2 regions of the Paenibacillus sp. FSL W8-0187 genome follow, and region 2 is predicted to be linked to the other one. Evidence: a T-box and tRNA genes for the amino acid it is inferred to sense, from the RefSeq annotation. Region 2 holds a T-box; the other holds one or more tRNA genes.
What was found. The T-box of region 2 lies ahead of MKY48_RS08050 (valine--tRNA ligase). A T-box ahead of a tRNA ligase gene usually reads a tRNA of that ligase, here a tRNA-Val.
Positions count from the first base shown of each region.

Region 1: it has a tRNA-Val gene. The T-box ahead of MKY48_RS08050 (valine--tRNA ligase) is inferred to sense a tRNA for this amino acid. The anticodon was not compared.

Region 1 covers NZ_CP150206.1:2,334,014-2,350,121, reverse strand. Annotated here, with positions in the region: gene MKY48_RS10395 (CoA-binding protein) at 1-75, opposite strand, end outside; gene aroA (3-phosphoshikimate 1-carboxyvinyltransferase) at 127-1,419, opposite strand; gene MKY48_RS10385 (rhodanese-like domain-containing protein) at 1,587-1,895, shown strand; gene MKY48_RS10380 (shikimate kinase) at 2,027-2,503, opposite strand; gene MKY48_RS10375 (hypothetical protein) at 2,757-3,194, shown strand; gene gndA (NADP-dependent phosphogluconate dehydrogenase) at 3,241-4,650, opposite strand; gene MKY48_RS10365 (hypothetical protein) at 4,843-5,439, opposite strand; gene MKY48_RS10360 (DUF1054 domain-containing protein) at 5,704-6,327, shown strand; gene MKY48_RS10355 (aminotransferase class I/II-fold pyridoxal phosphate-dependent enzyme) at 6,691-8,166, shown strand; gene MKY48_RS10350 (DUF1292 domain-containing protein) at 8,233-8,556, opposite strand; gene MKY48_RS10345 (copper amine oxidase) at 8,652-9,206, opposite strand; gene MKY48_RS10340 (MBL fold metallo-hydrolase) at 9,457-10,194, shown strand; gene MKY48_RS10335 (DUF3892 domain-containing protein) at 10,257-10,490, shown strand; gene MKY48_RS10330 (GNAT family N-acetyltransferase) at 10,581-11,024, opposite strand; gene MKY48_RS10325 (hypothetical protein) at 11,374-11,637, opposite strand; tRNA gene MKY48_RS10320 (tRNA-Val) at 11,773-11,845, shown strand; gene MKY48_RS10315 (hypothetical protein) at 11,945-12,151, opposite strand; gene MKY48_RS10310 (cyclic lactone autoinducer peptide) at 12,403-12,480, opposite strand; gene MKY48_RS10305 (accessory gene regulator B family protein) at 12,521-13,066, opposite strand; gene MKY48_RS10300 (hypothetical protein) at 13,073-13,684, opposite strand; gene MKY48_RS10295 (hypothetical protein) at 14,253-15,884, opposite strand; gene MKY48_RS10290 (ABC transporter ATP-binding protein) at 15,886-16,108, opposite strand, start outside.
Region 2 covers NZ_CP150206.1:1,854,980-1,871,087, forward strand. Annotated here, with positions in the region: gene hemB (porphobilinogen synthase) at 1-983, shown strand, start outside; gene hemL (glutamate-1-semialdehyde 2,1-aminomutase) at 1,017-2,312, shown strand; gene MKY48_RS08040 (RluA family pseudouridine synthase) at 2,309-3,217, shown strand; gene MKY48_RS08045 (LysM peptidoglycan-binding domain-containing protein) at 3,381-4,727, shown strand; T-box leader at 4,918-5,218, shown strand; gene MKY48_RS08050 (valine--tRNA ligase) at 5,331-8,000, shown strand; gene MKY48_RS08055 (folylpolyglutamate synthase/dihydrofolate synthase family protein) at 8,008-9,411, shown strand; gene murC (UDP-N-acetylmuramate--L-alanine ligase) at 9,418-10,794, shown strand; gene MKY48_RS08065 (SPOR domain-containing protein) at 11,009-12,400, shown strand; gene MKY48_RS08070 (DUF4321 domain-containing protein) at 12,528-12,770, shown strand; gene MKY48_RS08075 (Maf family protein) at 12,796-13,407, shown strand; gene radC (DNA repair protein RadC) at 13,493-14,182, shown strand; gene MKY48_RS08085 (rod shape-determining protein) at 14,221-15,255, shown strand; gene mreC (rod shape-determining protein MreC) at 15,313-16,108, shown strand, end outside.

The DNA.
Region 1 (16,108 bases), 480 kb from region 2:
ACCAACAACAGCAATATTGCCTGCGTTTCGCAAAATATCCGCGATTTCTTCGCGCGTAGGATTCTCAAATGCCATGATTCATGACCACCTCTCCATTCGTAATAGACGAGCTGCTTGGCTATTTCTTTATTTTACCCATTCCACGTTGGCTCCAAGCGCCTTCATGTGATCGAAATATTGCGGGTACGACTTGGCCACATGATGTGCATCCTTAATTCGGATCGGCTGATGTGCGCGAAGCCCGACCACTGTCAGGGCCATGATCACCCGATGATCATAATGGGCATTGATCTCAACGTCACCTTCGACGCCTTCAGGACGGCCGTGAACGATGATCTCTGCCTGGCGTTCCTCAACGTTGGCTCCGGCTTTCCGCAATTCGTTCAAATAATCCGTAATCCGGTCGCATTCCTTATAGCGGAGATTCTCCACATTGTAGAATCGGGAGGTCCCTTCCGCAAACACAGCTGCCGCTACCATAGCAAGCACCGCATCCGTCGCTGCATCTCCGTCAAATTCCAATGCTTTCAGGGTACGATTGCCCTGTACATGGACATTTCCGTTCTCGTGTGTGAGCGGAACCTCCATCATCCGGAGGACGTCAATAATGGCCCGCTCTCCCTGCTTGCTGTCCTCTGACAGATTGCGGATGGTTACATCCGACTGCGTAACCGCAGCCGCCGCCAGGACAGCAGCAGAGCCCGGATAATCACCTTGAACCGTATAGGTCTTCGCTTCATAGGATTGACCGCCAGGAACCCGGAAGAATGTATAATCATCCGCTGCGTGAATGGTAATGCCCGCCTGCTCCAGCACTTCCAGGGTCTGACCGATAACGACCTTGGATTTCAAATCTCCGGTAACGGTAATCTCGCTGTCTTCAGCAAGCAGTGGCGTTAAGAACAGCAGTGCGCTTAAGTACTGCGAACTCACTTCGCCAGAAACAGTGAGCTTTCCGCCCTTAGGTTGACCGCCACGAATCGTGATCGGCAGTTTGCCTTCGTTATGCTCCACTTCCACACCCAATTGACCAAGCGTCTCAATGAGATCATCGTGAGGACGTTTGCCCAGTGAATCCGGATAGGTATTGACGAAAGTAACCTCTTTAGATAATGCCGTAACGCCCATCAGGAAACGCAATACAGCACCGGCATTACCGACATTCAGCTCCTTCACATCCCGGGGCGATTTGCCAAAGCCCGTAATAACCGCCTTCTCCTCGTCCTCCTCGATCACGGCTCCGAGATCCCGGATACAGCGTCTCATGGCATCGCTATCCTCGCTATGAGCTGGGTAATAGATCGTGCTTGTTCCTTCCGCAAGTGCAGCCAGCAGCAGGTAACGGGTTGTATAGTTCTTGGAGGATAACGCTCCAATCTCTCCGTTTAGTATAGGCGTAGGCTTGACGATTACATCCATCGTATGTATCTCTCCTTGTATATATTATGTTACGATAAACCAACCTTGAAATCTCCCTTAGGATAAATTGACAGGGAAAGAACCGCTTGGTTATCATAGTTCATGTGAACTGGAAATACAGATCGTTACGATCTTAATCATTTATTATCAGAAAAGAGGTCTATATGATGAAACCGATCCCTCAAATGGAAACAACGGAGCTTAGAAGCCGGCTTCAAAACGGCGAAAATGTATACATGATTGATGTCCGGGAGGATGAGGAAGTTGCCGCCGGCATGATCAGCGGTGCCAAGCATATTCCGATGGGCGAGATCCCGAATCGCCTGGACGAAATTCCACGCGATCAAGAGGTTGTCTTCATCTGCCGCAGCGGCGGACGCAGTCAACACGTATGCGAATTTTTGAATCACCAAGGCTTGACTAATATAATCAATATGAAGGGCGGCATGCTTCAGTGGCATGACGATGAAGAATAAACCAGCTATGAAAGGTGAGGGATGATCGTTATCCCCGCCTTTTTTTGCTTATTCCAATCCGAATGCGATCCCCAGATTCACCCATAGAGACTGATTCAAAATCATCACGCCAAACCCGTTCGCTGACCATCTTAGCCGCGGTAATGCGTTAAAATGTCAGTCGCCACTTCCCCTGCAGATCGGCCAACCGTATCCACTATGACATCCGCAAACAGGTATTTGTCCTTTCGTTCATCCAGGATACGCCGAACTCTTTCTTCGACATCACCCGCAAGCAGCGGCCGATTGGCATCACCCCGTACCCGTTCGACGATGCTAGCAGCATCCGCTGTTAGAGCGACGACCCAGCCATCACGTTTCATCTGGTCACAATTCTCGGAACGAAGCACAGCCCCTCCGCCGGACGCTACAACAATGCCTTTCCGTTGCAATACCGTGCGCAGTGCGACAGATTCAGCCTCACGAAAATACGGCTCTCCATCCGCTTCAAACATCTCGGAAATCGTTCTGCCTTCCATCCTCTCAATTTCCGCATCCAGATCGATCAGGGTGTAGCCGAGCGTTTCTGCCAGAAGACGCCCTACGGTTGACTTGCCCGTGCCCATCATCCCGATCAGAATAATGTTCTTACCTATCTTATCCAATTTGACACCCCATTTGCTGCTTCACTGTAAAGGTTGCTCATATCATACCACAGCCCCAAATCTTTCGACAATGGACCTAACTCTCTAAATTACTGTTAGGTTGCTGTTACGTGAGTAACCCCAAGTAATGCTCCAATTTTATCGAGTCTATCTGGTTCCCTATTGTCATATACTAATTACAAGAATACAAGATTAGAAGAAAGGAGTGAAATCCATTATGTCTTTTCGTCCAACTGGCCTCTCTTCCGCTGCCAAGCGCATCCGCCGGATCCTCGACCCATCCTACCCGCTATGCCGCGAAGATGTGATCTGGGTGCTTCATTTTGTCCAAAAAAAAGTGGCTCTGAAGGATCCTGCACTGCTGGATCTTTCAAAGCCACGTTTGCTGCAAAATTACAACAGTTATTGCGAAGCCGCGCTTCTCTTGCTCGGAAGCGGAAACCACATCCATACGAAGAACCACGACATCCGCACCTGTCTTTTAGAAGCCATGCACGGACTCCCTGAGCTGGCGGAGGCGCACTCCCCTTCTCAAGCCCGCACGGTTGAATCTCCGGCTTCTCCTCCGACGAACGGAATTCATCCTACATCCGAGAGTGAAATTGATCCATCCAGGGGGAATGGCATTCACACTCCCGTAAAAGAGCAGGATTAATTCATCCAGGGAGGATGGTATTCATGCTGCCATAGATAGAGCAGAATTAATCCATCCAGTTATAGTGGAAGGTTCCTTCTTTGTCCACACGTTTAAACGTGTGAGCTCCAAAGTAGTCACGCTGAGCCTGCAGCAGGTTCGCTGGCAGGTTTGCGGTGCGATAGCTATCGTAGTATGCAAGCGCGCTGGAGAACCCAGGAACCGGGATGCCCAAGGATACTGCGGAAGCAACAACCTTACGCCATGCATCTTGATAGGATTCAATAATATTGGTAAAGAACGGATCCAGCAGCAGGTTCTTCAGCTCAGGATTGTTCTCATATGCATCCGTGATGTTCTGCAAGAAACGGGAACGGATAATGCAGCCGCCGCGCCAAATTTTAGCGAGGTTGCCGTATTGCAGGTTCCAGCCGTACTCATCGGATGCCACGCGAAGCTGTGCAAAGCCTTGAGCGTAGGATACGATTTTGCTTGCAAACAGCGCTTTGCGCACATTTTCAATGAACTCGGCTTTGTCGCCGTCAAATGCAGCTGCTTTAGGACCATTCAGGATTTTGCTTGCTGCCACACGCTCTTCTTTCATCGCGGACAGGAAACGGGAGAATACGGATTCGGTGATCATGGACAGCGGCACACCCAGATCCAGGGAGCTTTGGCTTGTCCATTTACCTGTTCCTTTTTGACCCGCCGTATCCAGAATCACGTCCACCATCGGCTTGCCGGTTTCTTCGTCATATTTGGAGAAAATGTCAGCCGTAATCTCGATCAGGTAACTATCGAGTTCACCTTGGTTCCACTCTGTGAAGATTCCGTGCAGATCCTTCGCATCAAGGCCAAGTACGTCCTTCAGCAATTGGTAAGCTTCGCAAATAAGCTGCATATCGCCATACTCGATACCGTTGTGAACCATTTTTACATAATGGCCAGCACCGTCTGGTCCGATATATGTACAGCAAGGCTCTTCGTTAACTTTAGCGGAAATGGCTGTCAAAATAGGCTCAACCAGCTTGTAAGCACTTTCTTGTCCGCCAGGCATGATCGATGGGCCTTTCAATGCGCCTTCTTCGCCGCCGGAAACCCCAGCACCGATAAAGTTAAAGCCTTTTTCAGCCAGTTCTTTGCTGCGACGCTGTGTATCAGGGAAATATGCGTTACCGCCATCAATGATGATATCGCCTTTGTCCAAATGTGGAATCAGCTGTTCAATCGTAGCATCGGTAGCTTGTCCGGCTTGTACCATGATCAGGATTTTACGAGGTGTCTCAAGGGAGTCCACGAATTCTTCGATCGAGAATGTCCCCTTCACTTGCTTGCCTTCGGTTTCCTTCAGCATGTCTTCCGTTTTTTGCGGAGAGCGGTTATATACAGAAACGGTGAAGCCTTTGCTTTCGATGTTCAGGGCCAGGTTTTTTCCCATTACAGCAAGGCCAATCACACCGATTTGTTGTTTTGACATCTGGTTCTCCATCCTTTGCTCCAATATATTTTTAAACAACCCATCCCTATCCGAGATGATTTGCAATAATCTTATATTAACGTTTTTCATTTGACAAGTGAACCCCTGTCACAAAATCAGAACACGCGCGAAAACACCCCTTCTGTTTCGGAGTGTTGTTCGTGCTTTAAACTTGTATCCGGATAGAAGTAGTTACCACTCCAGCCTCATCAGCTCCAAGGAAAGCTCACGGAGTCTTTGCTTGCAAGCCAAAATTTTGTCTTCGTTCCCCTCTTGCAGTGCCGCATGGAGCTTCTCAAGCTCATCGTCGGTTTCCAGTCTGGACAGCAGCAATCGCTGTTCCCCTACATCCGATTCAAACAACCGCAGCATTTCCTGCTCCGTCATCGGCGTCCCCTTCTGAAACAGCACCCGCTGCCGGTAACCGGATATTTCCACAAGCCTTATGACCTCACCGAACAAAATATTCTCGATCAATATTTGCCGGTCCTTGAAACGTTTCACGACAGCATGGCCACGGGTATTTTCGATCAATTTCTCCATCCATTCCGCGAGTTTGGGATCACGGATCATATAATCGCCTACTAGTTTAAAACCGCTTCCTGTTCGTTGAAACCGCAGCTTTACCAGCTTGCGACCTGTTCGGATTGAAATGACAAACTGCGTATCATTCTCGCTCCAATAAAGCGAATATCCTTCCTGGATCAATTCCTTGATTAGGTCCTGGATATGCCGGCGATCAAACCGGAGCTCCAGGTTGCAATACTCCACTTCCTCGCTCTTATTCACGGCACTCCCTCCTCCGGTTTACTACCGATCATTAAACGGCGGTGAAGATTTCCCCCATGGCTGCTTTTGATGTTGTCTTATCTATATCTTATACTCCATCTTATGTAACGGTAACTTGGTTTATTGACTATTTTTAGCCCACATGAACATACGGTGAAGCTTTTCTGGGTAATGCGTGATGTCCATTCGCCTTATGTTATAATAAGTTATCCAAAAACCGAGTTTAGTAACGATAACATCTACAACAGGGAGGCCATCACATCCATGACGGTTACCGGATTTACAGATCAAGATTTCGACGTATTCTCCGTTCCCGGGCTTGAAGCCCGTATGGAGGTTCTCATTGAACGGGTAAGACCCAAGCTGGAGGCGCTAGGGGCTGAGCTCGCCCCCTATGTATCCGTCTTGGCTGGGGAAGAGATGTTTGTGCATGTCGCCAAGCATGCAAGACGCACTGTCAATCCTCCCATTGACACTTGGGTCGCTTGGGCTGCCAGCAAACGCGGGTACAAAGCACTGCCTCATTTTGAGGTAGGCATGTTCGGAACCCATCTGTTTGTCATCTTCGCGATTATTTACGAAAGTCCCAATAAGACCGTGTTTGCCAGCAACCTGGAAGCCAAGCTGAAGAAAACAGCAAAGGCGCTGCCCAAAAATTTCTACTGGTCCATGGATCACATGAACCCGTCCGGCACCCCTCATCAGGATATGAGCGAGGAGGATTTCACGCGTCTGATTGAGAAGCTGAAGCAGGTGAAAAAGGCTGAAGTCATGTGCGGACTGCGCATCCCGCGCGAGGAAGCCGTCAAGCTTGAAGGGGACGAGCTGGTGCAAAAGGTGCAGGAGACGTTTGAGTCGCTGCTGCCGCTTTATAAAATGGCGTTTTAATGAGCAAGATATGTTGATGAAAAGGGCTGCTGGTGCAGCTCTTTTTTTAAGATTATAGAATTTATAAATTTTCAGCGAAGCTGAACAATTCTATAATCGCAAGAAAAACTTCCTTTAACCGCGGTCTGTCTTCTGAGAAAGTACGTCGATAGACGTTTTTCTTATGGATGATATTTTAATGAAGGAACGATGAAGATCTTGTTAATATGTCTAAAGTATGAAGCGTTGCTGGACAAAGCAAAAAAAGCCGTTCATTCTCCTTGCATTCCCCCCCTATTTTGCTATACTCAATTTTGTTTATATAAAAACAGAAATCAACAAATCATAAGAAAATAAACATAGGGAAAGGTTGTGACAACGTCCATGGACCACAGTCGTACACCGCTCTTCACCGCACTTAAAGAACATGCGGCCAAAAACCCCGTGCAATTTCACATTCCGGGACATAAGAAGGGCCTCGGCACCGATGCCGAATTTAGGGAATTTATAGGGGATAACGCCTTTTCTATAGATTTGATCAATATTGCGCCGCTGGATGATTTACATCAACCTACAGGCGTCATCGAGGAAGCCCAAAAGCTGGCCGCCGATGCATTCGGTGCCGATCACACCTACTTCAGTGTCCAAGGAACAAGTGGAGCGATCATGACTATGATCATGTCGGTATGTTCGCCTGGCGATAAAATCATTGTACCGCGCAATGTCCATAAATCCGTGCTTTCCGCCATCATTTTTACCGGGGCCAAGCCTGTATTCGTATCGCCTGCCCAGGATGCCAATGTGGGGATCGATCACGGCATCACCATCAGCTCGGTCCGGAAAGCATTAAAACGTCACCCTGACGCCAAAGCCGTATTGGTCATTAACCCGACATACTTCGGCGTAAGCGCCAATCTGAAAGAAATCGTGGATTTGGCTCATAGCTACAACGTACCCGTTCTCGTGGATGAGGCGCACGGCGTATTGATCCATTTTCATGAAGATCTTCCGATGTCGGCAATGGAAGCCGGGGCCGATATGGCTGCGACCAGCGTGCACAAACTCGGCGGCTCGATGACGCAGAGCTCCGTACTGAACGTGAATACCAAGAACGGATACATCAATCCTTATCGCGTACAGACGATCATCAGCATGCTGACCACAACCTCCACCTCCTACATCCTGCTGGCATCGCTTGATACTTCACGCCGCAGTCTGGCGCTGCATGGACGAGAAATGGCAGCAAGGACGATTGAATTGGCGCAATATGCACGTCAGGAAGTCAATAAAATCGAAGGTTTGTACAGCTTCGGTGAAGAAATATTAGGCGGAGAAGCAACATACTCCTATGATCCGACCAAATTGACGATCCATGTACGCCATCTCGGCATTACAGGATATGAAACCGAGAACTGGCTGCGGGATCACTACAATATTGAAGTTGAGCTCAGTGATATGTACAATATTCTGTGCCTCATTACACCGGGAGACAATCAGGAGGCCATCGATATTTTGCTGACAGCGCTCCGCGAGCTTTCGAATCAGTACATGCATGTGAATGAGATTAACGAGTTGGTTGTGAAAACACCAGAAATTCCGCAGTTGTCGCTTATCCCTCGCGATGCGTTTTACGGGGATACAGAGGTTGTACCTTTCAAGGAATCGGCAGGACGCATTATTGCCGAATTCATCTATGTCTACCCGCCAGGCATTCCGATTCTGCTTCCGGGCGAAGTGATTTCCCAGGAAAACATCGATTACATTATCGATCATGTCGAGGTAGGCCTTCCGGTGAAAGGTCCTGAGGACCGCAGTATCCAAAATGTTAAAGTCATCGTGGAAACGGATCCTATATTCTAAAATGGCAGCTGTAAATACAATAAACCCGGTGCAAGAGGTTCGCACCGGGTTTATTGCTTAGGAGTCTTATTCCTGGTTTGCAGCAGCGACCAGTTCGTTGTAAACCGCCTCTACTTCATTCCATTCTTCTTCGTCCTCAATATTGTAAAGAACCATTTCCTCGTTCTCTTCTTCCATACGTAGAATGACGCCGTCCGCTTCCGGATTTTCGCGTTCAAGCAAAAGCGCGTAGAGTTTCTCGCCGACATCAAATGTCTCCACAAGAACCATCTCTACTTCTTTTCCTTCTTCATCCGTCAATGTCAGCACAAACTCTTCATGTTCGTGGTCGTGGTCATGATCGTGACCGCAGCCGCAAGCATCTCCGTGTTCATGTTTGTGTTCACTCATTGAAAAAACCTCACTTCGGTTAAATTATCATACTTTCGTATCGTATCACGGATAGCTTCTCCAGGTCAATTTCTGCCAGACAGCCAAAGAACCCATTAATTGAGCGTAGTAATGACTTTTTCAGCAATTTTCACAAAATCCGAATCAGCTTTTACTTTTACATAAAAACCAACCGAATACTTACCTGTTGTTTTAAAATCGTACGTGAAGTCATAGGTTCGGAACCAAAAGTTATCCTTGCGGTCCTTTACAACCTCGGATTGAATATCTTTGATATTGCCCGAAGGATCCTCAATCGCTACTTTCACTGAGTGTATATCGTTGTTTAAGCTGTCCACCTGGCTAAAAACATTGAATTTCAGCTTACCCTTGTTCACGTTGCCGAATACAGTATCTCCTTTAAACAGAAAAATATGCACGTTCGGCTTGATGACGTGAACTTGTCCATTCGCGGGATTCCAATCCACAGCCCCGTCGAATTCCCGAACCGGCACATAGGTTTTGCCATCAATTAAATATCCACCATCCTTCAATTCATGACCGTTCAGCCAGACACGGACTCGCTCATTGACAGAATCTGCAAACAAAAGGGTGCTGCCACCCATTAAAGAGAGCACTAACATACATGCCATCACTTTTTTCCACTTCATATATTCATTTCCCTCCATTGGCTCATCTTGTTGTTATATGTGTATACTACATGTCAAAAAACAAGTTGCGGACAATTTTGCACTTTGTGGTAAAATTTTTTCCTCATGCAGTAAGGTTTGTGCCTATCGCGAATTATACTGCATTTCAGGGCCGATTCGATCATATAATCCGTGTAAATCAACGTGGAATTCGTTAAAATATACATTAGCATACTGGACTACATATCATATCATCAGGAGGTTTCATCCATTGACACTGACATTACAAATGCTTGGCACCGGCAGTGCGTTTGCCAAGAACTACTATAACAATAACGCACTGGTACATGACGGGAATTTCACACTTATGATCGACTGCGGCATCACCGCTCCAATGGCACTACATCAGCTGAATAAGACATTTAACGATATCGATGCCGTGCTTATCACACACATTCATGCCGACCATGTGGGCGGACTCGAAGAGCTTGCCTTTATGATGAAAATGAAATACAACCGCAAACTCCCGCTTTACATTGCTGAATCGCTGGTGGAACCGATATGGGAACATTCACTCAAAGGCGGATTATATCAACAGGGACATATCTCCTCCCTGCATGATGTATTTGACGTACACCCTCTGAAACCGGGAGTGAAGGCCCATATTTCATCAGGCATCTCGGTAGAGCTGATTCATACCCAGCATATTCCCGGCAAGGACAGCTATTCGCTTTATCTGAATGATCGGATATTTTACAGTGCTGACATGGTATTCGATCCGATCCTGCTCAACCAACTGGTGAATGAGCGGGATTGTGAAGTGATTCTGCATGAATGTCAGCTGCAAGGCCCCGGCGAGGTTCATACGACACTGGATGAGCTGCTCAGCCTTCCTGAAGAAATTCAGGAACGCACCTATCTCATGCATTACAGTGATGAGGTCGAAGCTTTCATTGGCAAGACCGGAATCATGGAATTTGTGGAGCAGCAGCGGGTATACGAATTGTAGTTCAATATAGATGAATAGTTTATGAGGGTTCCCGGGAACACTAATTCCGGGAGGCGATCTATATGGATAATACACAACAAGAAGTCGTAGGCGTCCGTAAAAATGGCGACGGCGACATCATCGAACTGAAGCTGGATAACGGTAGTGTCGTGGACTACAAGACTGCACAACAGATGGCCAAGAATAAAGAAATCAAAAACGTGAACGTATTCCGTGGACGTGACGGAGATGAACATCTTCGTTCCAATGCGGATGGCGATCCCAGCAACAACCTGGATAATATGCCAAGCTTTTAATTCATGCCTAAAAAGACCTCGAGTCGATACTCGAGGTCTTTCCTTTTTAGAACGATGGGATCATCAGCCACCTTATAGTTAAGAAGATGCCTACAGTTCCTTTTTCATACGAACATGGGGAATGCCAGCATCATCAAACGGCTCGTCCGAAATCGTCTCATACCCCAGCTTGCGATAAAACGCCTCCGCCTGCACCTGGGCATCCAGCACGGAATACTGCAGTTTCAATTCACGCGCCTGCGTTTCCAATGCCATCATCAGCACACGCCCTATCCCTTTGGATCGGAATGGCTTACGTACCGCAATGCGCTGCATTTTGGCGGAGTCCTTATTGTAATAGGTGATACGTCCAGTTGCCGCGTACTGTCCCTCCGACTTGATCAGGACATGATGTGCATCGGAGTCCAGACGATCGTAATCATCAATCTCCAGGTCAATCGGAACCTTCTGTTCAAGCACGAAAACATCCTTCCGGATATCCAGCGCTTGCTGCAACTGCTCTTCGGTTGATACATTTATGATTTCTGCTGCCAATTTCAACACCTCTTTATGTAGAATCAATTCCTTGTAATATCGCAGATCGAAATATTATACAAAATAATCATTTTCCTGTATAGTATAAGCTAACGTTTTTTTGAAAGGAGCATTGCCTTTATGGGCATGGGAACCACGATATTTTGGGCTGTTATCATCTCAGCCATCATCATCTACCCTATCTTTTGGGCGATTAAAAAAGGTTATTCCCGCAAATGGGATGAGGAATAGCATCGGCCGTTTTACAGCAAATCGCCAGCTTGCCTGCCGGCGGTTTGCTCTGCTCGCTGTTCGAGCAAAAGGTAAGGATATTGGTATGACCGATTTGTTATAGACGTTGCTGCACCCATTACGGATGGAGATCGCGTAAGGTATCCACCGAATCCATCGGGGATACCGGCTCCAGTGCTCCGCTTCCCTGCTTAGAATATACGTCCTGATCTATCGAACGTCCGTAAACTTCAAGCATTACAGGCGCCGCAGGCCCATGTAGCGGCTCCAGCTGCACCGACGTTCTCTCCGGGATACTGCAACCGCTCCCTAGTACAGATACCCCCAGCAACGAGAGCACCAGACTGGCTCGATTAAAATGATGGAATTTCCCACCTGCCATGCCATTCACACTCCTCCATTGGCATAATCATGCTGTATTTAGTCTGAACCGGAATGTGATTTTTTATAACGAGAAAACCATTGACAGCCACACTGTCTGCTGGTAATATATGAATTACCTTTTTAAATATTTCATGATCTGTTAGCTCAGCTGGGAGAGCACTATCTTGACAGGGTAGGGGTCAGTGGTTCGAGCCCACTACAGATCATTACCGAAAACCCTTGATGCCATTGGCTTCAGGGGTTTTTCATTTTCTAAACCTATTGTCTATTTGGGTTGACCGAGATTCTCAGCCATATTCGTTCCGTCAGGAAGCATGCGTTCCCCTTCCTTTCCCGGGTCTCCAGGACAGAATATTATGTTCATTAAACACCCGAGGTTTTCCAGTCTCCAGACACGTTGCCCGTATCCGATGATCCCGAATACTGTGTATCTGTATTTTCCGTTGGGTGATATTCCCTTTCCTGTCTTCATATATGATTTCAATGGTTTGCTCCATGTAATTCTTAAACATCATGCCACCACCTCTAACCAGAACGTTTGTTTGTATTATATGCGAACATTCGTTCTTTTAGCAATGTCAATTTTACCCTGACTGCACTTGATTAAAGGAGGACGCAGCAATTTATAAATCCTGGTCATGATGACTACAGTTTAATTTGCATGATCATGCTTTGTTGATGTTGATAGTAAAAGAAAAATCCGGCACCTAGTAGGTACCGGAATTCAATAAACAGAATAATAATGGATTCATATTTAGAAAGGTTATTTCAAGAGCTCTTCGGGTGTATCACCACTATACACAAAAACAGGACTTGCAGTATTAACAAAGAATACAGCCACCACCGTAAGAGCAGATGCGATAAATGAAAATAAGCCATGCTTAGATTTGTTGATTACCGACACTTGACTCACCTCCCTTCAAATGAATTAGGCTCAGTGCCTGGATAAAGAATACTATGGATAATGTTGGTGATTGAATGAGAAAGTTCACCCCAACAATAATACAGCTAATTAGACGAAGTTTAGGATAATGTTTTCTTGGTATTCTTGATTGCTTGGCAATCTTACTAGGGGCAAATAAAACGACTAACAAAAAACTTAGGATGTTCAAAATTTGTGTAGGCAGTTCGCCTAAATCAACAAAAGACACTGCAGTAAACAAAGCAGTAGTAATAACAATACAACCAGCGCCAGTCTTAACGTGGATTCCTCCAGAGAACTGTCTTAGCAGTGCAAAACCGATCAAACCTGTAATAGCCTGCTTCATATGTCCGGTATAAATGGATAATAATAAAGTAAATGTAACAATAAATAGTATATTTAATAGAATTGCGATCGCATGCTTTAAAACTCCAACAGATGAAGGGTGTTCAGGCACTTGTCGTTTAATGCCTTCCGATATCCAAAGGGCGGCTCTTTCAATCATGAATTGTCACTCCTTTGATTGGATCGCATAAAATAAGAAAATACCAAAAGTTATACCAAAAAAGAGAAGAAGAAGCCATAACCGATTAAGATAAAATAATATCGCCAATAAGATCAAAACGACTACGATGAGGGAGATTAGTAAGATGTGCTCAAATTTAATACGCAACTTTTCGAGATCATATGTAAAACCTATTGCAAACTTATACATAATCCAAGAAATGAGTAAACCCGTCACTGACGATAATAGCTGAAGTACATAGCCATCTACTTCATTGTTGTGTGTAGCTTCGATTGAGCCATACAATGATAGCATGTAAAAGGCCTGAATTAGAGCATAAAACATATACCCCAGAATGGTACATATCGCCGACCAGATAACTGGGATCTTAATAATGGCAGAAAACAAGAAAACGAAGATCAGCACGGTAATGAGAGGGGCGAGAAAATCCAATTGAAGCTCGTTGCGCATAACGAAACTTTGCAAATTGGCAAGGATCATGACAATCAACGCCTGCCATATGTACTCTGTTGTCTTAAATCTAAGCAATGTCATGATTAGTGAATAAATCGCCAGTGTTTCAAATGTTGAAAACACCATAAACCAAATAACTTCCATTCAAAGATTTCCTCCCTACACCATAAGAAATGGTTAAATGTGTGCTACGCCACTTCCCGATGTAACCTGATTACACTGATGGTTATAACGTCCATAAATAAACGATATACCGACAGACCCTCAGTTTCTATCGAGTCGTCCTAATGATGCATGTTCTTGAGGTCAATTCCGATGGCGCCTGCCACTTCTTATATGTCTGGAAACTGTGATGGAAAATGCAAAAACAATAAACGTCGTTTTTAACCAAACGAAAACCAAGCATTAGTTATCAAGAATCCACGACCTTGTGAATATGACTAAGCCAGAATAAACTCAGATCCTACTATTTAACATCCTGACATCATCTAAGTTGATTATATAAGGCCCGGAAGGCATAACAACAGGTAATTAAATACATTAGTGGGGGAATCCATCATGGATTTATGAAATGAAGAGTGAAATAGAGAGTTAATTTGCTATATCTTCATTATATACGAACTTACGTTCTAGCTCAACCGCTTTTAAACGCAAGTATACAATGATCTGACAAAACAAAAGAAGAGGCATCCATTCGGATGCCTTCCCCAATTTACTTATACAGCTTGGCCCATGCCAAGCCATTCGCAACGAGCAGCGCGAGGATATAGGCCAACATACCATAAGGAATCGTGCTGCTTGCATAATGTAAACCACAGAGTCCACCAATAACAAAGAAGAATAACAATACCCACCAGCCGTCTTTCTGCTGCGCCATATTAAACGCTTGAGAGAACGGTGGATTGCGCAGAATTGCCTTGGCTGACAAGGGAATCAACACCAATCCGGTAAGGAGTATGATGAGAATATCCGGCATGATCCGAGTACCGAACACGATCAGAAACACGATCGCGTTCACAATGAACAGCGGCACGAACATTTTGATGGCAAAAGCCTTTAAAGCCCCTTTGTACAAAGGATTCATGCCTTGCATCGGGGCTGCGCCAAATAACCAGAAGGCCTTGGGCTTGCCGGAGAATTTCAGCATCATAACGACGGTGATAATCATGATGAGCATACTATGCAGTACATAGTACGACGATCCCTGGCTGATTTCCGCCAATGAGGAGTTACGGATCGTAGAGACAAAGAATAAATAAGGCAATAACACGGACAACCCAAGTGTAGGATACACCTTAAGTTTAAACTCTCTCTCGTTCTTCAGCATGCTGGCTGATAGTCGGAAACAAGCTTGCTCCGTGCGCGACCCGCATACCATTTTGGCCAAGAATCTGTCCAATCGCCCGCGCTCCCGCCCTTTTCCCGCTTCGCTGTGAGCCAGCTTCTCCAGATGCTGCTCGAACGAAGGAATATAACGGACATAGACGATCATAAACACAATCGGGACGAATACAGCCAGCAACGAGAGAACAGCCAGCCACCTGCTCCCCTCGCCAAACAACCACTCATACGGAGCCGCAAACCACACCGGCGGAAGCAGAATCTGCCACCAGGCTGGCTTAAATACCAGATGAAAATCAATCAGATCGAAGGAACGGATCACAAACTGATAGCCGATGGCCAGCGTGGCGGAAAGTCCAATCTGTACATAATTGATCAGATCCTTCAGTTTCTCTCCATCCCAATACTTGAGCAGCAACAGATAAACCAAGGAGGTGCTCACCAGAATGAGCATATTCATCAGTATTAACTCCAGGATATAGATCAGAAAGAACAGCACGCCATGCTTGATCAATCCCACGACCAGTGAGCCTGCTGAGAGCGCTCCGGTTAGCAGCAGCAAATAAATTCCTGCATGAATCGATCGCGCCAATCCGACCGTTCGACCGTCGATCGGCTTCGTCATCAAAATGCTGCGGTCGCGCACATCCAGCAGCACGGATGAGAAATCTGAAATCATGGAGCTCATAATCAGGAACATTAGGATCGCAGACAGGATGCTCATCGGCATTAAATATTCCGGATCGCTCCAGAACACAAACGGCGTCAGGACAAGCCCGATTAAGCCATACAGCCAGAGGGAGCTGACAAACAGGTTCTTGTCCTGCTCTTCTTTCTTCCGGTTGCTAGAAGATAATATGACGGGTGCGCGCCTCGAATCCATCAACAATTTGACATGGAGTATCCGGCGCAGCGTTTTATAGTCGACACCCAATCTCGAGATGATTCCCTGAAATCGATCCAGTATCTTCAGCATCCGAAACGATGAATCCGATCCCGCCATATCAGCTTCCCTCCCGAACGATCGATACGAACCGTTCTGCAATACGGGCATGGTCATGGAACCCCGTCAGCTGATTAAACACTTCTTCCAGGGACCCCTCATGGGAATGCTGCTGCAATTCTTTGAACGTTCCGTCCGCCACTACCCGGCTGTCAGCGAGCAGAATGATCCGGCTGCTGATTTTCTCAACGACGTCCATGATATGTGAGGAATAAAAAATCGTC
Region 2 (16,108 bases):
GCCATCGTCGGCTGCGTCAAAATGCCGGCATTCGCAGCATGGTCCGTGAGACCGTGCTTCATACGGAGGATCTGGTTCAGCCAATCTTCGTTACCTATGGCAGTGGTGTGAAATCCGAAATTTCCTCGATGCCGGGGGTCTATCATTTTTCGCTCGATACCTTGAAAGAGGAAGTAGACGAAATCGTAAGTCTAGGCATTCCTGCTGTGCTCCTGTTCGGAATTCCTGAGACCAAAGACAGCGTAGGCACATCCGGTTTTGCGGATGACGGGATTGTCCAAGAGGCTACCCGTCTCATTAAGTCGTGGTATCCCGATCTCCTGGTGATTGCTGATACGTGCTTGTGCGAATTTACCGACCACGGCCACTGCGGTATGGTGCATACCTTTGAGCGTGACGGTCACATCTGCGGCGATGTATTAAACGACGAGTCACTGGAGCTGCTCGTTCGTACAGCGGTTTCCCAAGTGAAGGCGGGAGCCGATATTATTGCACCTTCCAATATGATGGACGGTTTTGTTCAAGCCATTCGTTCCGGACTTGATGAAGCCGGATTTTATAACGTGCCGATCATGTCTTACTCGGTTAAGTACGCTTCGGCCTTTTACGGACCTTTCCGTGAAGCTGCCGATTCTGCTCCGCAGTTCGGCGACCGTAAAACCTATCAGATGGATCCGGCCAATGTGAGAGAGGCGCTTCGCGAGGCGGAGACGGACGTGCTGGAAGGCGCCGATATGCTGATGGTGAAACCAGCTATGGCCTACCTTGACGTTGTCAGATTGCTGAGAGACCAGTTTGATCTGCCGATTGTCGCTTATAACGTAAGTGGGGAATATTCCATGATTAAGGCGGCTGCTCAGCAGGGATGGATCAGTGAGCAGGCGATTGTGATGGAGCTGCTGACGGGGATGAAGCGTGCCGGTGCGGACATTATCATCACGTATTTCTCGAAGGATGCAGCACGCTGGATGCGCAGCAAGTAACCAATAACGACTAAAGAGTTAGGAGTGCATAGTATGAGCCAAGATATGCGGAAAGAAGAATTATCGCGTTCTGCTTTTGAAGAAGCGAAGTTATACATTCCCGGCGGTGTCAACAGTCCGGTACGTGCGTTTAAATCTGTGGGACTAACGCCGATTTATATCGATCGCGGAGAAGGCAGCCGCGTATATGATATCGATGGCAACAGCTTTATCGATTACGTAGGTTCTTGGGGACCGCTGATTATGGGCCACGCGCACCCTGAGGTCGTTGAAGCGCTTCAGGAGACCGCTGCGAAGGGGACCAGCTTTGGTGCGCCAACCCTGTTGGAAACGAAGATGGCGAAGCTCGTCTGCGAGCGCGTGCCGTCGATGGAGGTTGTGCGAATGGTGAATTCCGGTACGGAAGCTACCATGAGCGCCATCCGGCTGGCGCGCGGTTATACCGGGCGCAGCAAAATCATCAAATTCGAAGGCTCTTATCACGGTCACGCCGATAGCCTTCTGATCAAGGCCGGATCGGGCATCGCAACGCTGGGTCTTCCCGATAGTCCCGGTGTCCCTGAGAGCGTGGCTTCCAACACCATTGCCGTTCCTTATAATGACTTGGAGTCGGTAGAGCTTGCCTTCAAGCGGTTCGGCGAAGAGATCGCCGCAGTCATTGTTGAGCCGGTGGCCGGCAACATGGGCGTGGTACCTCCACAGCCAGGGTTCCTGGAAGGACTCCGCAAGGTCACTTCCGATTATGGTACAGTGCTTATTTTCGACGAGGTCATGACCGGATTCCGCGTGGATCTAAACTGTGCGCAAGGACGTTATGGCGTTACGCCGGATTTGACATGTCTGGGCAAGGTGATCGGCGGCGGTCTGCCAGTCGGTGCTTATGGAGGCAAGCGTGAGCTGATGGATCAGATTGCTCCGGCAGGGCCGATCTATCAAGCAGGAACGCTAAGCGGAAATCCGCTCGCCATGGCGGCCGGCTACACGACTCTAAAACTGTTGACGCCTGCTATCTATGAACAGCTGGAGGAACGGGGAGCTCGCCTTCAGGCCGGATTTGAGCGAAACGCTAAGGAATTCGGGGTTCCGCTTACGATCAACCGGATCGGGTCCATGGTATGTCCTTTCTTCACGAATACGCCGGTTGTCAATTTTGATACGGCCAAGACAAGCGATCTGGATCGTTTCCGTCAATATTTTGCAGCGATGGTAGAAGAGGGAGTCAGCGTACCTCCTTCCCAGTTCGAGGGCATGTTCATCTCGGGAGCGCATACGGTGGAAGATATCGATGCCACCATCGAAGCCAACTACAATGCCTTCAAGAGCCTATGAGTTACGGGGGCAATTGGAGCAAACGCGGCGAATGGCTGGAGATGGCGCCGGGCAAGGCGCTGTTAGGTCAGCCGGATCGGAACGAGGCTGCTGCCAAGTGGCTTATGGGAACGGTCGGTATGCCCGAGAAGCTGTATCGCAAGCTTCATCATGAGCAAGGGATACAATGGAGAGGGGACCGGCTTCGGCTGGTCCTTTTTCCTTATCGGGATTACGGCATCGAACCGAGATGGCAGGAGCTAGATGTATTGTACGAGGACGATTTCTGCCTGGTCGTGAACAAACCGGCCGGCATGGCGGTCCATCCGGACAACGAGAGCACGGAGACAACGCTGAATCATGTGGTAGCTGCATATTACGAAGCCGAAGGCATTCATACGGCAGTCCGGCATATTCATCGGCTGGATAAGGACACAACAGGTCCCGTACTGTACGCCAAGAATGAATATGCGCAGCTAAAGCTTGACGAGGCCATGCGGGAGAAGAAGATCGTCCGGATTTATGCGGCTATCGTTCAGGGGAGGGTCTCGCAGGATCTGAAGAGAATCGATTTGCCGATAGGCAAAGACCGCTATCACGCAAGCCGCCGGCGGGTTTCATTAACCGGGCAGGCTGCGATCACGCATATTCTCTCATCTGAAGTGTATCCAAAAGCCAGCCTGCTGCAAATTCGTCTGGAAACCGGCCGTACGCATCAGATCCGGGTACATCTAAGTCATATGGGACATCCGCTTCTGGGAGATTCCTTATACGGAGGACCCGAGACGTTCCCGCGCCAGGCGCTGCATGGCAAATGTCTGTTGTTTACTCATCCTCTCTCGGGCGAGAGTATCGAGGTGGAAGCGCCCTGGCCTCAGGATATGTTGGAGTTAAGAGAGCAAATCATAGAGTCAGCAGGCCGTTAAGAAAATTTGCAAAATCCTGAATGAACCGGTAACTTTCACGCACAATTCGCAAAAAAGTCATGCTCTCCTATTTTCGGCATATAGATAAATTGAGTGGCAAAACTTAGGCTCATGCCGTGATAACAGATCACGGATAGTATATGCCAAAAAGGAGGACATTCCCGTGTTTGACCAGTCCTACGGATTGCGGTTCGATATTTACGAGCGTATTAATTTAACGGAAGATTTGCCGGGAATCGATGAATTGGAAGAGGCGGAGTTGATCCCGCACATTCAGGTGATCAGTCAGCAGGACCAGGCCACGCTTCGGGGTCATCTGCTTCTTGCAGGCCTGTATAAAGGTGACACCGAAGCCGGAGAGACGGAGCCGCTCGAACACTGGATTCCGGTCGAAATCACGGTCCCGCTGAACCGGGTATCATCATTGGATGACATCGCGGTCGAGATCGAGAATTTTGACGTGGATTTGTTATCTAAGCGCAGCTTGAACATTACAGGAGTTCTGTCGCTCAAAGGAATTCAGGCGGCGGCTCCAGGAGCCCGTGACCAAGTATGGGCCAATGAGGAATTCACAGTGGTACATGCTCCTGAAGCGACAGATTATTCGAACGGGGAGCAGCAGTTCGCAGCCAACCCGTATGACCAGTTTCAAGGCGGAGCCAACACTGACGCGAATTCGGCTTCACCTTCTTACTTCAACGAGGCTCAGCCCCAAGCCCAAGAGTCCGGGACGGATGCACGCACACAGCAGTATCTGGCATCCTGGGCGCAGTACGAGAACCAAACTCGGGATTCACAGGCCTCGGACAGCACCCTAAGCATTTCCGGTGCGACTGAAGCCCGGGATACGGTCGAATATGCCTTACATAGCGAGACGGAAACTCAGGCAACTGAGCCGTCGATTCCAAGTGTATGGCAATTTGAACGGGCTGCCTCCAATCCGGAGCCGGTGCAGGAAGATTCAGCAGCCGGTTTCCCTGGTGTCATTGAGCGTAAGGGCGAAGAAGTTGAAGCCGTACCGGTGCTGGAATCACCGGAAACGGAGGAAACCCAGCCTGTTTTTGCTGAGGAAGCAGTACCTTTGGAGGATATGGATGATATAACGGAGGAGGTTTCCGTTAAAGTTGAAGAGGTTCCGACCAAACCGGAGTTAAAGGTGGCCTTCAACTCGAAGAACAGCAGCACAAACAGCACATCGGGTGTAGGCTTATCTTCATTGCTTCAATCGAGCAGAACGGTTCAGGATCAAGTCGCTCGGGACGAGGAAGAAGAGGCGGAGGAATTGGTTGATTCGGCTTCGGCTGAGGATGTGGAGTGGAAGAGTCTGTTCCTGGGTAACCGCCGCGAGGAAACGCCGTTCCGCAAGGTCCGGATGTGCATTGTACAGCGTGAGGAGACACTCGACGTGATTGCCGAGCGTTATCAACTGACGCCGCGGGAGCTTTTGTTATATAACCGCATGTCCGAGCAGAATGTGGAAGAAGGACAGGTATTATACATTCCCCAGTAATCGGTGGGGGGAGCAATTGCGTAAGAAAAAGCAGGTCAAGGTAGGACATCCTTGGCCTGCTTTTTCAATGTATAAGATTTATTGATTTGGCAGGTATGATGTCTAAATCGATCGGAAACACTCGAAATATTGACTATATGCAACAACCACGGTATATTTGAATAGAATATGTACAGGTATTTCATAAGCTAGAACAACGTTGAACGGGAAGAGTAGGAAGGTATGGCCTTCAGAGAGCGGAATTGCTATCAAGCGCTGTGAGATTCCGCAGGAACCAGCTTGCCGAAGTCACCCCGGAGTTGCGGACTTGAGATAGAGTAGGGATCGATTGCTACCCTGGTTAGAGTTCGCCGGCCGCAGCCGTTATCTGCGTAAAGTGTCGTGCTTGATCGTAAGCCTTTCATGTTCTTCATGGGAGGACACGGTTGATGAATTATTTATAAGCACGAAACAAAGGTGGTACCGCGAGAGAACAGTCTTTCGTCCTTTGAGGACGAAGGGCTTTTTTTGTTTCATGCCAAACATTGATATTCATGCCCACTCCCGGAGGCTAAAACATTTCGGGTTGGCAAAACTGATTAACAGTATCGGAGGTACGAAAATATGGATCAAAAACAAAACCAATCCCAGTTAGAAATGCCGACGACGTATGATCCGAAGGCAGCTGAACAAAAATGGTATCCGTACTGGAAGGAAGGCGGCTTCTTTGAAGCTGGCAAACGACCGGATGCGGAGCCGTACACGATTGTTATTCCTCCACCAAACGTTACGGGAATGCTTCATATCGGCCATGCCCTTGACTTTACGCTGCAGGATATTCTGATCCGTGTAAAGCGGATGCAGGGTTATGATGCGCTGTGGCTGCCGGGCTCTGACCATGCGGGCATCGCTACGCAAACCAAGGTTGAGCAGAAGCTTCGCGAGGAAGGCGTTACCCGATACGATCTGGGACGTGAAAAATTCCTTGAGAAAGTGTGGGAATGGAAGGATCTATATGCGAATACAATCCGTGACCAATGGTCCAAGATCGGCCTGTCCCTCGATTACTCCAGAGAACGTTTCACGCTCGACGAGGGGTTGTCGGACGCGGTTCGGGAAGTATTCGTTAAGCTCTATGATAAAGGGCTCATATATCGCGGAAAACGCATCATCAACTGGGACCCGGCTGCCCGCACGGCTTTGTCCGATATTGAAGTGGAGTACAAAGAGGTCAACGGCCATTTGTATCACTTGCAATATCCTCTAAAAGACGGCAGCGGCTCCATTACCGTAGCAACCACCCGTCCGGAGACCATGCTTGGCGATACGGCGGTAGCCGTTCATCCGGAGGATGAACGCTATAAAGACATGATCGGCAAAACATTGGTCCTGCCGATTGTCGGCCGCGAGATTCCGGTTATTGCCGATGAGTACGTTGAGAAGGACTTCGGCAGCGGAGCGGTTAAAATTACGCCGGCGCATGATCCGAATGACTTCGAAATGGGTCAGAGACATGACCTGCCGCAAATTACCGTGATGGATGAATCCGGGACGATGAATGAGTTTGCCGGTAAGTACCAAGGTCTTGACCGGAGCGAATGCCGCAAGCAGATCGTAAACGACATGAAGGAATCGGGCGTATTGCTCCGCATCGAAGATCATGTCCATCAGGTTGGCCATAGCGAAAGATCCGGTGCGGTGGTTGAGCCTTATCTGTCGACGCAGTGGTTCGTTAAGATGCAGCCGCTTGCGGAAGCAGCTGTGGATGCGCAGAAATCCGGCAAGGGCGTTAACTTCGTGCCTGACCGCTTCGAGCGAACCTACCTGCATTGGATGGAGAATGTACGCGATTGGTGCATTTCCCGTCAATTGTGGTGGGGCCACCGGATTCCGGCCTGGTATTCCGAATCGACGGGCGAAGTAGTTGTTGCCATGAATGAAGAGGAAGCGCGCGTGAAGCTTGGCAAGGATGATCTGAGACAGGATGAGGATGTGCTGGATACCTGGTTCAGCTCCGCATTGTGGCCGTTCACAACCATGGGCTGGCCGAATCTGGACAGCGAGGATTTCAAACGATATTATCCAACGAGCGTTCTCGTGACGGGTTATGATATTATTCCGTTCTGGGTATCGCGGATGATCTTCCAAGGGCTTGAATTTACGGATCAAATGCCGTTTAAAGATACGCTGATCCATGGTCTGGTCCGGGATAGCGAAGGCCGCAAGATGTCCAAGTCGCTCGGAAACGGTATCGACCCGCTTGAGGTTATTGAACAGTATGGCGCAGATGCCATGCGTTATATGATATCGACCGGCAGTACGCCGGGTCAGGATCTTCGTTTCCGCTGGGAACGCGTGGAACAAGCGCGTAACTTCGCGAACAAGATCTGGAATGCGTCACGTTTTGCGCTCATGAACCTGGAGGGCTTCACGGCGGCGGATATCGACATTTCCGGAGAGCTGGGAACGGCCGACAAGTGGATTTTGCATCGTTTGAACGAAACTTCCCGCGACATTACGCGTCTAATTGATGCCTACGAATTTGGCGAAACCGGTCGACTGCTCTACAATTTCATCTGGGATGATCTGTGTGACTGGTATATCGAGTTTGCCAAGCTGTCCCTGTATGGCGAGGATCAAGCGGCCAAGAAAAAGACGCAGTCGGTGCTTGCCTATGTGCTGGACCGCACGATGCGTTTGATCCACCCGTTCATGCCGTTCATCTCCGAAGAGATCTGGCAGCATTTGCCGCATGAAGGCGAGACGGTGATGTTGGCTTCATGGCCGACCTATGATGAGGCGTTTGAGAATACGGAAGCCGTTACCGAAATGAACCTGCTGATGGATGTCATCCGCGCTGTACGTAACATCCGGGCCGAAGTAAACGTACCAATGAGCAAAAAAGTGGAGCTGCAATTGAAGCCGGTAAGCGAGCAAATTGCCAGCATTATTGATCGCAATGCGGATTATATTTGCCGCTTCTGCAACACGTCGGAGTATCAGTCCTCCCTTGTGCTTGAGGCGCCGGATAAGGCGATGACCGCTGTGGTTACAGGTGTTGAAATGTATCTGCCGCTTGCCGGGTTGATCGATATCGCTCAGGAGATCACGCGTCTGGAGAAGGAAATTCAGCACTTGAACAGCGAAGTCGAGCGTGTGGAGAAGAAGCTGAACAATCCTGGTTTCGTATCGAAAGCACCGGAAAAGGTGATTGAAGAAGAACGGGCGAAGCTTGTGGATTACTCGGACAAACGCAGTAAAGTGATCGCACGCATCGAAGAATTGAGAGGCTGAGGGCAAGATGAACTTGGACCAGAAGGTGAGAACGATGGTTGATCATTCGGCAGCAGCAGCTGTAGCTCCGTTCCTTACCTATGAGGAAGCGGTAGCTTGGATTAATGGGCTGATTCCGTTTGGAATCCGCCCTGGCATGGATAGAATTCAGCGATTGATGGAGCTGCTGGGCCATCCGGAACGGCGGTTGAAATTTATTCACGTGGCCGGAACGAATGGAAAAGGCTCCACATGCGCTTTTTTAACAAAGGTTTTGCTTCAAGGGGGATTCACGGTTGGCACCTACACTTCTCCCTATATTACGAAGTTTACCAATCGGTTTCAGTATAACGGTGAGGACATACCGGAAGAGACGCTGCTGGCGCTCGCGAATGGCTTAGAGCCGCTTGTAGCCGAAGTGGCGAGCTCCGGGCTTGGATCGCCCACGATGTTTGAGGTGTCCACCGCCCTTGCGATCCTGTATTATGCCGAGGTATCTTATCCGGATGTAGTGGTATGGGAGACGGGACTTGGCGGTCGCCTGGACGTGACCAATATCGTTCATCCCATCATTTCGGTGATCACGAATATCGGGATGGACCATACCGACGTTCTGGGTGATACCATTCAGGAGATCGCCACGGAGAAGGCTGGCATTATCAAGCCTGGAGTCCCTGTGGTGAGTACGGTAACTCAGCCTGAGGCTGTCGAAATTCTGAAACAAGCGGTAGGAAAAAACCGTACAAGTCTGTATCTCGTAGATGAACAATTCTCCTATGAGCGACTGCGCGGGGATGAAGAAAGCCAGACTTTCCGCTTTAAGGGCCCGTTCCGGGACATGGATCTGGACATCTCGATGCAAGGCGAGCACCAATGCGCCAATGCTGCGCTTGCCATGATGACGCTGGAAGTGCTTCGCCAGTACATGGCTTTTATCGTGGATGAAAAAGAATTACGTACAGGGTTTAAGGATACTTTCTGGGCGGGAAGACTGGAACAAGTACAGTCCTCCCCGCGGATTGTTCTCGATGGTGCGCACAACCCCGAAGGGGCTGAAACCTTGGCCAAAAGCTTGCCGCAGATCTATAAGTATCGGAAACTGAACTTAATGATGGGAATGCTGGCAAATAAGCATCATGAATCGTATTTGCAGCATATACTGCCAATAGTGGATACGCTTATCCTGACTGAACCGGATTTCCGGAAGAAACTGGACGCCAAGGCGCTTGGTGACATCGTAGAGCAGGTAAGGGAGAAATACGCCAAACATACACTGCAAATCATCATAGAACCAAATTGGAAAAACGCACTTGAAGAGTTGAAGTCACGGACGGAAGCGGAGGATCTTGGGGTGGTGTCGGGCACGTTGTACCTGATTGCCGACGTGCGTTCCAACCTCCTGGGCCTTTCCGATTCTGAAAAAGGTTGGTGATATCTGTTGAATACATCGGAACATGTTCATTTTATTGGAATTGGCGGCTATGGGATGAGCGCCATTGCAAGAGTTATGCTGGAGATGGGTTATAAAGTCACGGGTTCTGACGTGGCATCGCAAGAATTGACAGAAAAGCTGGCGGCCAAGGGCGCCAAAATATACATTGGACATACCGCCGAGCAAGTCCAGGGCGCGGACCTTGTGGTTTATTCGACGGCTTTGTCCAAAGACAACGTGGAGCGGGTCGAAGCAGAGAAGCTGAACATTCCTGTCCTTCACCGTGCGCAGATGCTGGCGCGTCTTTTGAACGAACGCAAAGGAGTCGCCGTAGCGGGTGCGCATGGTAAGACAACCACTTCATCCATGATTGCGCTCGTGATGGAAGAATGCGGAGTCGATCCGACATTTATCATCGGCGGTGAAATCATGAATGTTGGCACCAATGCCAAAGCCGGTGAAGGCGAGCACGTGGTGGCCGAAGCCGACGAGAGCGATGGTTCATTCCTTCAGTACCACCCATGGCTCGGCGTTGTTCTGAATATTGAGGCCGATCACCTGGAGAATTACGAAGGGGATTTCAATCGTCTCAAGGCAGCTTATGTACAATTCCTCAGCCAGATTAAGGCAGACGGGACGGCCGTGGTTTGTGCGGACGATAACAACATCCAGGCTATTTTGCCTGACCTTAAATGCAATGTGACCACATACGGCATTCATGCCGATGCGGAGTATACGGCAACGAATCTGGTGCTCGGCGACCGTCACGTCAGCTTCACGATGCTTCATAACGGAATGGAGCTGGGCACCGTGGAACTGTCCGTACCGGGTAAACACAATGTCTACAACGCAATGGCTACGGTGATATGCTGCTTGAAGGGCGGAATTTCGTTTGAAGCGATTGTAGAGGCCATTGTTAAGTTCAACGGTGCTAAGCGCCGCTTCCAGGTGCTTGGTGAAGCAGAAGGCATTCTGGTGATTGACGACTATGCGCATCATCCGACGGAGATTGAGGCTACGATCAGTGCTGCTAAAGCTACGGGCAAACGGATTATTGCCGTATTCCAGCCGCAGCGGTATTCGAGGACCTTTTTCCTTCTGGATGCGTTTAGCCGCGCGTTCGGAGAAGCCGATGAGGTGATTATCACCGATATTTATTCTCCTGCCGGCGAGAAGCAAATCGAGGGTATCAGTTCCGGTAAGCTGGTGGAGCTGATTGTCCAGAACAGTAATGCCGGTGCCCGCTATTTGCCTACCAAAGAGGATGTTCTGAACGATCTCAAAGGTCGTGTAAAAGAAGGCGATCTGGTTCTGACGATGGGGGCGGGCGATATCTGGAAAGTCGGCGCTGCTTTAGCAGAGTCTATTAAAGGCAAGAAGTAAATGGATTGCGCGCATGCTTTGCTGCTTCGCTGCAGCAGGGGATTGCATGGGCTTTTGTCTTTCGAACGGAGGCAAAGCAAGCGGAATCGATAAGTATAACAGGCTGATCAAGATGTTTTCTTGATCAGCCTGTTTGTTTTGTTTTTCGCACACTCATAAGTTGCCAAGCTTGATCATATAGCTAGGTGTAGAAGGACAAGTGAGGTGTGTGGATATGAATAAAGCACGGATGACGATTCGTTTTGATCACGATCCGCCGAAGGACAGTCATAAGGATCATATGCGTGAGGAACGGGATCCGTATCAAAAAGTTCCAGCAAGACGCAATGACCAAGTTGATGACCGCCATCTCGTATTCGACGAGTTTGACACAACGGCGCCAGATCGGTTTGCCGATGCGGGCACTTCGTTCGAACCTAGGAGCAGTATGCAGCATGATCATCTGCGCGTCGTTCCGCCTCTCCGGGAGGAGGGGGAGACCCCGAATGTGAACGGTCAAGGGTGGAGAACCTCGCGTCATAACCGGTCCAGGGGCCGATTAGCTGAGGAAAGACGGCGTCTGGATCATATCGACGGCGGGTCGTTTGGTGACGGACCTGAACATAACGATACATATGACGATATGCGTGAGCGTAAGGAACTCTATGACCTTCATGATGACGTGTATCCCGGAAGAGTGGACCCCGAAGCAAACGACTCCAACTGGAATCTCGGGCCTGAGGCGGATCTATATGAGTCATCTGCTGATGACTACAGTTATTATCGCTCACGCAAACCTACCTCCTTCTGGAAAATGGCTGTGTCTGTGACAGCGGCTGTTGTTACGGGTTTGCTGTTTGGGTATATGGTGCTGTCTATGTTTAACGGCGGTAATGCAGGTGGGGATCCAACATCGGGACAGCTTGAAACCAATGATGCAGTGAATCAAGCCCCGGCTGATTCCTCTGGTGGAACGGGTGCAACCCTCGCACCTGATTTAACTGAATCGGCTGTTCACATTCCAGGTCAAATCTTTTATATGCTTCAGTACGGTGTGTTCAGCACCCCGGAACGGGCTGAGCAAGCGAAGGGGGAGCTGCTGCAGTCCGGTATTGCCGCCGGCGGAGATTCGGATGAGGAGAACCGGGTGTATGCGGGCATTTCACCAGACCGTGAGCAGGCCAAGCTGCTCAGCAATCAGCTTAAGGCCGAAGGCGTCGAATTATACGTAAGAGAAATCGCGCTCCCTAATATAGAGTCAGCTGTCTTTGCGGGCGAGGAGCAGACGCTGACGGACTATTTTACGATAAGCGGGCAACTGGTATCGGAGCTTAGTAAGCTATCGGCATCGCTCCTGGGGAAGCAGGAGGCGGGCGCGGTGGCGCCGGAGAATATGACTGCGATCACAAATCTGCACCAGCAGTGGATCCAATCGATGCAGTTGCTGTCAGCCGGCTTGGGTCCGGAGACCGGGGCTGTGCTGCCGGCGATGGAGCAATCCATGAACAGTTCAATCACTGCGCTCTCCGAATATAACAAAAATCAATCCAAGGGGCATTTGTGGGAGATTCAAACAGGTATGATGAACTATGTCATGGGCCAAAAGAAACTCCTGGATGGCCTATAAATTCAAATTTACGTAAAATCCGGCTTGGAACTGGAAATAGTTCCCCCTGCCGGATTTCTGTTTGTATTGCTTATCGATTCACCGTATAATAATTAGGGTGTCAAAATATGGCGAGGGAAGAGGATGCATGAAGAAAAACAAAGGAATGCTCATCTTGTTTTTGCTGCTGGGGTGGCTGACGGGAACATGGCTTGCTAAGGCGCTTCAGCCTGTCAAGGCTTTGTCGTTTTTAACGTCTACTACACCGATTAAGTGGTCGCCTCGCGCTGATTTTGACATTATTCGTTATGATATTAACCTTGAACTTAACTTTTGCCTGCTCAGTCTGCTCGGTATTATAGCTGCACTTTGGTTATACCGCAGGCTCTAAGACATGACAAAGGAGATTATCCCCCTTGAATGAGAAGAGAAACCGCCGTATCATATTGGCCTCCACCTCTCCTCGGCGTCAGGAATTGATTGCCTCCCTTCGTATCCCATTCGAGATTATGCCTAGTGAAGCTGATGAGGACACCCCGCAAGGGTGGTCGCCAGAGCGAATTGTGGAGTCACTGGCACTACGTAAAGCGGAAGCGGTTCTCCGAAAGCTGACGGATGATCCGGGAGATGGTATCATTGTGGGAAGCGACACGATTGTAGTTGTAGATGATCATGTCCTCGGGAAACCGGAGGATCATGCTGACGCGGCAAGGATGTTGTCCATGCTTCAAGGACGGGCTCACCTCGTGTACACGGGCGTGGCTTGTGTTGATCGGGAATCCGGTCATACAAAGGTTGCCCACCGTGTGACAACCGTAAAGATGAAATCGTTAAGTGATGATGCGATCGCGGCTTATGTAAAGAGCGGGGAACCTGCTGACAAAGCAGGCTCGTATGCGATTCAAGGCTTGGGTGCAACCATCGTGGAAGGAATCGAAGGCGACTATTTTAACGTTGTCGGCCTGCCGCTTTCTCTGCTGTCGGACATGCTGTCTGAAATGGGGATGGATGTACTCACCGATTCATAGATATAGAACAACGGCATGCGAAATGTAGGGGAATCCTGAAGTTTCGGTGACCTGCTGATTTAAATCTTAGAAAAGAGGGGAATATATGGAGTCGCCAACGCTATTGCTGCGCGACATCCCCCATGATGAACGACCTAGAGAGCGCATGATGCAATATGGGGCGAGCGCTTTAAGCCATGCAGAATTGCTGGCGATATTGCTTCGGACCGGTACCCGCCAGGAATCTGCCGTACATATAGCCCAGCGGCTGCTGGGGGAAGCAGGCGGCATCCGGCAGCTCGTTGATCTTAGCATTGAGGAAATTACGCAAATCAAAGGAATTGGAACCGCTAAGGCTGTTCAGCTGAAGGCTGGCATAGAGCTTGGACGGCGCTTAGCCGCATCGAGACATGTAGAGCCAGTTATTATTCGCAGTCCGCATGACGCGGCAGAACTGCTCAGTGAACAGATGCGCTATTTACAGAAAGAGCATTTTGTCTGTGTATTTTTAAATACGAAAAATCATGTCATTGCCCAGGAAACGTTATCGATGGGAAGCCTTAATGCTTCCATCGTTCATCCCCGCGAGGTGTTCAGAGCGGCCATCAAATGCAGCAGTGCATCCCTGGTGTGCGCGCACAACCATCCTAGCGGAGATCCGACGCCCAGCCCGGAAGACATATCGCTGACTGCCCGCTTAGTGGAGGCAGGACAGATTGTCGGGATCGACGTGCTGGATCATCTGATCATTGGGGACGGATCGTTTGTAAGTTTGAAGGAACGGGGCTTGATGTAATATAATAGTTCAGATTGACGAAGAAAGGGAGATACATCATGTTAGGTGGTTTTACGAAAGATTTGGGAATCGATTTGGGGACGGCAAATACGCTGGTTTATGTTCGTGGGAAAGGAATTGTCGTAAGAGAGCCTTCCGTGGTTGCTCTGCGTACAGATACTAAGAGCATTGAAGCCGTCGGAGAATCGGCTAAGAAAATGATTGGACGCACACCAGGCAATATTCGTGCCATTCGTCCGATGAAAGACGGCGTCATCGCTGATTTTGATACAACAGCTACGATGATTAAATACTTTATTCGTCAAGCACAGAAGCAACGTTCCATATTCCCGCGCCATCCGAACGTGATGGTATGTGTACCTTCCGGCATTACGGCGGTAGAGCAGCGTGCGGTTGAAGATGCGACCAAGCAAGCCGGTGCACGCGAAGCTTATACCATCGAAGAACCTTTTGCAGCTGCAATCGGCGCTGATTTGCCTGTGTGGGAACCTACAGGCAGCATGGTTGTTGATATCGGCGGAGGTACGACCGAGGTTGCGGTCATTTCTCTTGGCGGTATCGTAACCAGCCGCTCTGTACGCGTAGCAGGCGATGAGATGGATGAGTCTATTATTTCCTATATCAAACGTCAATATAACTTGATGATCGGTGAGCGCACATCCGAGCTGCTCAAGATGGAAGTCGGTTCCGCCATGCCGCTGGAGACCGTGGAAACGATGGAAATTCGCGGCCGTGACTTGGTGACGGGTCTGCCGAAGACGATTACCATTACTTCGGATGAGATTAGCGAAGCGTTGGCAGATACGATTAATGCGATTGTTGAAGCTGTTAAGGTTACGCTTGAGAAATGTCCTCCGGAGCTTGCTGCGGATATTATGGACCGGGGCATCGTGCTTACAGGAGGCGGCGCATTGCTTCGCAACCTGGACAAGCTGCTCGCTGAAGAGACCGGCATGCCGGTGATCGTTGCAGAGAATCCGCTGGATTGCGTGGCCATTGGTACAGGTAAAGCGCTCGAGAACATTCACTTGTTTAAATCCCGGAGCAGCTCTGCCGTCCGTTCCAAACGGTAGAAATCAAAATAGAAGTGTAAACCCCTAATGTTGGGAGAGAAAACAGTAAGTTAGAGGGTGTTGCAACTGTTTAAGCTGCTAGGTAATAAGCGATTGTTTATTATGCTCATCGGGCTGGTAGCGTTTATCGCTATTATGGGGTTTACGCTCGGCCCGAGAGCTTCTTTATCTTGGCCTGAAAAATTTGTCAAAGATACGGTCGGTTTTGTGCAAAGTGTGTTTTATAAGCCCGCTTCTTATATAGCGGGTTTCTTTGAAGATGTACGGAATATGAAGGAGATCTATGAAGAGAATGAGGAGCTGCGGAGAGCGGTAGCCCAATACTCTCGAGAGAGTGCTTCCTACAATACAATGAAAGCCAATTACGAAGAGCTTCAAGATATTCTTGGATTTACGAAGAACCAGAAGGATCGTGACAAATATGTATATCGTCCCGCACAGGTCCTTAGCGTCAACTCGGATCCAAATAACCGGACACTTGTCATCGATCTGGGCGAGCGCGCTGGGGTTCGCCCCAATATGTCGGTCACGACAGTGGACGGCATGGTCGGTATTATTAGCAGTGTAAGCAATTTCACCTCAACGGTGAAACTGTTGACATCGATGGACGCCCAGGATCCGAACCCGCAGCCGATTTCGGTGACGGCCATCGGCAAAGAGGATAAAACGTTTGGCGTGGTTGAGAGCTACGATGAGAAGACCAACACACTGCAGATGACGCGTATTCAGGAGAATGATCCGATCAAGAAGGGCGACAAAATCATTTCATCCGGTGCCGGAGGCGTAATACCACAGGGCTTGATCATTGGTGAGGTAAAAAGTGTTCAGGTAAGCCAATACGGTCAGAGCAGAA